2 regions of the Paenibacillus provencensis genome follow, and region 1 is predicted to be linked to the other one. Evidence: a T-box and tRNA genes for the amino acid it is inferred to sense, from the RefSeq annotation. Region 1 holds a T-box; the other holds one or more tRNA genes.
What was found. A T-box is a leader RNA that pairs with one kind of tRNA and senses whether it is charged. The one in region 1 lies ahead of leuS (leucine--tRNA ligase), so its partner is inferred to be a tRNA-Leu.

Region 1 (3,126 bases):
TATAACGCTGAAATGGTGGAGAAATTCCGGGCTCAAGTGCTGGAGCATATCGTACCCGTAGCCTCCAAGCTCAAGGAGCGTCAGCGTAAACGGATCGGCGTAGATAAGCTCTATTACTATGACGAGAATGTAGTCTTCCCTACAGGGAATGCAACGCCTAAGGGTGATCCGGAATGGATTGTCCAGAACGGGAAGAAGATGTATGATGAGCTGTCACCGGAGATGGGTGAATTTTTCAACTTTATGCTGGACAATGAGCTGATGGATCTGGTCAGCAAAAAAGGAAAGCGCAGCGGCGGATATTGCACGTTCATCTCAGACTACAAAGCACCGTTTATCTTCTCGAACTTTAACGGAACATCCGGAGATATTGACGTTCTGACCCACGAGGCAGGCCACGCGTTCCAGGTGTATCAGAGCCGTGAGCTTGGAGTTCCTGAGTATATGTTCCCCACACATGAAGCAGCCGAAATTCATTCCATGAGTATGGAATTCTTTACTTGGCCATGGATGGATTTGTTCTTCGAGCATGAAGTGGACAAATACCGCTTCGAGCATCTCGCAAGCGGCCTTATCTTTATTCCTTACGGTGTTTCGGTCGATGAATTCCAGCATTTCGTCTATGCCAATCCAGATGCGACTCCAGTAGAACGGAAGCAGGCATGGCGTGAGATCGAACGGAAGTATCTGCCGCACCGTAACTACGAGAACAACAGTTATCTGGAGCAAGGGGGCTTCTGGCATAAACAAGGACACATCTTCAGCTCTCCGTTTTACTATATTGATTACACGCTAGCTCAAATCTGTGCGTTCCAGTTCTGGAAGCGCTCGAGAGAGGATTATGCTGCTGCATGGGCTGATTATTTGAATCTATGTCGTCAAGGAGGAAGCAAATCCTTTACAGAGCTGGTGGCCATTGCGGGCTTGATCTCTCCATTTGAAGAAGGCTGTGTCACCTCGGTGATCGGAACGATTGAGGAATGGCTTGACAATGTGGATGATACGGCACTGTAAAGCGTCAAAATTTGACTTTATGCTTGTCCTTCTTGTATAATGATTCCGATTATTATTGAAATTTCGATGAAGAGGAATAGTAGTAGAGCCTGTGTATTTCAGAGAGCCAGCGGTTGGTGCAAGCTGGTTGCCGGAGCACTATGAACTCGCCTTGGAGATATGAGGTTAAGCTAATTATTCAGTATTTGGTAAGCCTCATCGGTTCACCGCCGTTACAGGGTGCTTAAGGGAGTGGACGACGAAGCACGTATGTCCGCTAACTAGGGTGGTACCACGGGAATTACAACCTCTCGTCCCTAGCGATGACACGCTATGGGATGCGGAGGTTTTTTTGATTATAGAATTCATTAGTTGCAAGCTACATGGCTAGCTGAACCATTCTGTAATCGCGTGGAGAAGTTGGTTATGATGACGAGGAGGATGCACATTGAGTCAGAAAGAACAGCCGAAGCACGGCTATAATCCCCAGGCAATCGAGCCGAAATGGCAGCAGTACTGGGATCAGAACAAGACATTTAAGACAGAGGAAACTTCGGATAAACCGAAATTCTACGCTCTGGATATGTTCCCATATCCTTCAGGCGCAGGTCTGCACGTAGGACATCCAGAGGGCTATACGGCAACAGATATCGTGTCCCGATACAAGAGAATGCGCGGCTACAACGTGCTCCATCCAATGGGCTGGGATGCATTTGGACTTCCGGCAGAGCAGCATGCCATTGATACAGGGCAGCATCCACGGGATATAACCGTGAAGAATGTCAATAACTTCCGTCGTCAGATCAAATCCCTAGGCTTCTCTTATGACTGGGATCGTGAGATCAGCACGACGGATCCTGATTACTATAAATGGACGCAGTGGATCTTTATCCAGCTGTATAAGCGCGGTCTGGCGTACGTATCCGAAGTACCGGTGAACTGGTGTGAGGAGCTTGGAACGGTCCTTGCTAACGAAGAAGTAATCGACGGCAAGAGTGAGCGCGGCGGGTTCCCGGTTGTGCGTAAGCCGATGCGCCAATGGGTGCTGAAGATTACGGAATATGCAGATCGTTTGCTTGATGACCTGGACGAACTGGACTGGGCAGAGAGCATCAAGGATATGCAGCGGAACTGGATCGGAAGATCCAAAGGTGCGGAGGTGACTTTCCCTCTCGAAGGTCATGATGCAGGTGTAACCGTGTTTACTACCCGTCCAGATACCTTGTTCGGTGCAAGCTATGCTGTACTCGCTCCAGAGCATGAGCTGGTTGCAGAGATCACAACAGCTGAACAACGTGAAGCGGTTGAAGCATACATCGAGAAGGCTTCTCGGAAGAGCGATCTGGAGCGCACCGATCTTGCGAAGGAGAAGACGGGTGTATTTACAGGGGCGTATGTCATCAATCCTGTTAACGGGGCAAAACTGCCTGTATGGATTGCAGACTACGTTCTGGCTGGATATGGTACAGGTGCGATCATGGCCGTTCCGGGTCATGACAGCCGCGACTGGGAATTCGCCAAGGAGTTTGGCCTTGAAATTATCGAGGTGGTATCCGGGGGCGATGTGACACAAGAGGCATATACAGGCGACGGAGCTCACGTGAATTCCGGCTTCCTGGATGGTCTGCATAATGAAGAAGCAATTGCCGCAGCTATTTCATGGCTTGAAGAGAACGGCAAAGGTCAAGGAAAAGTGACTTACCGCCTGCGGGACTGGCTGTTCAGCCGTCAGCGTTATTGGGGAGAGCCGATTCCGATTCTGCATCTGGAAGACGGAACGATGAAGACTGTGCCTGAGGATCAGCTGCCATTGGTACTGCCTGATGTAGAGCAAATTAAGCCTTCCGGTACCGGTGAATCTCCACTTGCTAATGTGACGGATTGGATTAATACGGTTGACCCAGAGACAGGCATGAAGGCTCGCCGTGAGACGAATACGATGCCGCAATGGGCCGGAAGCTGCTGGTATTACCTGCGCTTCATTGATCCTCACAATGACAAAGAGCTTGTCTCGAAGGAGAAGCAGCGTGAGTGGCTGCCGGTAGACTTGTATATTGGGGGAGCGGAGCATGCGGTGCTTCATCTTCTGTACGCACGTTTCTGGCACAAAGTGCTGTATGATCTGGGCATAGT
Region 2 (3,126 bases), 160 kb from region 1:
ATCCCCTCCTTAATTTAAAGTTATACAAGCAGATACTTGGGTGAAAAAAGGGGTTTTATCCAATATTTTATATACAGCAAAAAACCCACCGTTTGCAGCCGGTGAGTTTTTATATATAGAATCATCTCTTGAAGGGACGATTACAGATTACTGTATGATTATTAACACAGGATGATACAAACATAAAATTTTAATTAAAATTAGCGTTATCCTCGCCTTGACCTTACAACGAACGTATACAACTCCTTATCAAGGACTGTCCCATCTTCAAGCACTACATTATTGTTATCATGTGAGCTGATCGTTGTCCGGTACGTAATAAGCTTAACCCCTTTCCACACCGTTACCACAGAATTAAAGTAGATTGCATTATCAAATTGAATCGGCTGCCGCATTACGTATCCGACCGTATGAACAGAGGATCTTGCTCTTTTCTTGCCTTTTCCAAAGGCATCCTCTGGCAATGGATGGATTCGTACAATTTGGCTAAACGGAATCTTGACTCTTTTCGCTCCAACGACAATGATTTCGGCATCTGCATCCCACTTTAGCAATATCCCTTGAACGGGATCTTTACGACCACCTGCTCGTTCCACCAGCACCCTTTGGCCTACCCAGTGCTTCATTTCTCCCGTTCACCTCCGTGTTCGTTTTATTAATTGTCCGAAATTGACCAGTCCACTTGCTTGATTCCTTCTGATTCCAAATAGGCGTTCGCTCGAGAAAACGGATGGCTTCCAAAAAAACCATGCCGAGCTGCAAGCGGACTCGGGTGAGATGATTCAATGACCAGATGACGAGATCGGTCTATGAAAGCTCCCTTCTTCTGCGCATGGCTGCCCCATAACATAAACACTACAGGCTGCTTCCGGACATTCAATTTCTCAATCACCGCATCGGTAAACCACTCCCATCCAATATGGCGATGTGAAGTCGGCTCTCCCTCTCTTACAGTTAATACGTTATTCAGTAAGAGGACACCTTCTTCCGCCCACTCTTTTAAAGAACCATGTGAGGGAATGGGTACTCCAAGATCACTATGTAATTCTTTATATATATTTCGCAAAGACGGAGGTATTCTAACCCCTTTTTTGACGGAAAAACTTAAACCTTCCGCCTGACCCGCTCCATGATATGGATCTTGTCCAATGATTACAACCTTTGTATTCGCATAAGAGGTCAGCTTCAATGCATTGAATATATCTTCCTTCGGAGGATAGATCGTTTGCGTCTTATATTCAAAGGCCAGCTTCTTTCGAAGCTCCTGTATGTAATCCTTATTCATTTCGTCCTGCAGCAGTACATCCCAGTCATTATTAAACATATATTTGCTCTCCTCATCCCAAACTCGCTTTGCTACATGAATTCTACATATAGATATCTAAAAAAATAAGCTGGACTCCTATTAGGAGCCAGCCTATTTCATGTAATGTATGCCGAGGACGGGGGTCGAACCCGTACGATGGTCACCCATCGCAGGATTTTAAGTCCTGTGCGTCTGCCAATTCCGCCACCCCGGCGTATGTGTATAGACTGTCTAACCAAACTCGCTGTAAAGTTAAAGAACAATCCACGACCACTTCTGGATTTCCCAGTAGATCTTCTCAAAAATCCGGTATCTCTTATTATACATGAACAGCCACGTTTTGACAAGCTTTGCGTATACTTTTATATGAGAATTTTGCATAAATCCTTAACAGAATGTGCAAAATCCTGATATGAAATCTTGATAAAACTTAGCAAACAAACTAAAAATAAAGCCCACCTTTTCGAGATGGACTCCTTAACGTATACATAGACCTCAAGAAACAATTTATTCTTCCTGGTCTAAGCGCAGGCTTGGTACAGTTTGCCTTCATGTTCAACATGGATAAGCCAGCCTTCATTCTGGTTTATTCTTCCTTATATCCTTTTTTTCTGCTCGCCATTCGCATCCACCAAGCGATGCCTCCAACACCCGCAGCAATAATTACGGAAAATATAACGATATACCATCCATGAATATTCATTGTGCATTCCTCCTATGATAGTTATACCCATATTATCCGCCACATTAAACTTTTTCACTTATTTCTTAAGATTGTCTCCAAATGTTTAGGCTTCATCCGAATTGGTTTATTTAACTTTAAGATATTTTTTGGATTATTGTAGAAATTTAGAACTAGTTCTGATAGACTACTTGTAGAAATGAAAGTGAAAAACGTGTGATTAAACAACCAGTTTGCAATGTAATTAGACCTGTTTTATTACATTAATTACTGGCATAGGGAGAATAGGCTTATGAATAAAGAAGCGATTATAGCGATGAAACGCAATCAGCAGATTATGGTAAGAAGCAAAGATGGAGCTACATTGACTGGGTTTCCTGTTCCTACAGACCATGCATCCCGGCTCGTGTTAAGAACAACCTGTGGTCCGGTTTGGATCCCTTATGAGGAAGTAGAGCAAATCACCCGAATTATCAGCATTAACCGCTCGAGAAAATTAGCTTTATCTTAACAGCTCTATATAATGTTATCTTACAATGTACGGTTCATAAAATTATAATGAAATGCAGATCATAGATATGGATTAGCTGGGGCTTGGCATCATGGCTCTGGCTATTTTATTATTCAATGAGGTGAGCAAAAGAGATGAACAATATGCCGAAGCTTCTAATATTCCTTGGTGTTGCACTAATTGCTGTCGGATTGATCTGGATGTTTCTAGGAAGATTTATTCAACTTGGTAAACTACCAGGAGATATCTATGTAGATCGAGGAAATTTCAAATTCTATTTCCCCATTGTTACTTGTATCGTTATCAGCCTTATCCTTACGCTTATCTCCTGGATCATCCGTCACTTTATGAAATAAAGCAGCAGTTAGTATTTCGTCCAATAATCCATCCCATCTGATAAAGAGGGCATCGAACGCACCGACTTCTGCTCTTCAGGCTCCCAGCCCTTGAGAATCACGATGTGTTCCGTAGATGATTGGTCCTGCCACGTAATCATCCCTTGTCTTTCTAACTCTCTCAGCGCCTTCCGAATCCCCCCTTCTGTTCTCCCTGTCTTGACTTCCAATTCAGTCATTTGAGGCATACGTCTCCGTTGTCCACAAAAATTGTATAGTATTCGCAGCAGCT

Region 2: it encodes a tRNA-Leu, which carries the amino acid that the T-box ahead of leuS (leucine--tRNA ligase) is inferred to sense. The anticodon was not compared.

The regions. Positions count from the first base shown of each region.
Region 1 covers NZ_JBHTKX010000001.1:116,023-119,148, forward strand. The annotation lists gene ACFQ3J_RS00625 (M3 family oligoendopeptidase) at 1-1,014, shown strand, start outside; T-box leader at 1,072-1,315, shown strand; gene leuS (leucine--tRNA ligase) at 1,442-3,126, shown strand, end outside.
Region 2 covers NZ_JBHTKX010000001.1:280,703-283,828, reverse strand. The annotation lists gene ACFQ3J_RS01390 (hypothetical protein) at 207-626, opposite strand; gene ACFQ3J_RS01385 (uracil-DNA glycosylase) at 656-1,324, opposite strand; tRNA gene ACFQ3J_RS01380 (tRNA-Leu) at 1,435-1,520, opposite strand; gene ACFQ3J_RS01375 (hypothetical protein) at 2,281-2,499, shown strand; gene ACFQ3J_RS01370 (DUF2905 domain-containing protein) at 2,634-2,855, shown strand; gene ACFQ3J_RS01365 (Lrp/AsnC family transcriptional regulator) at 2,864-3,126, opposite strand, start outside.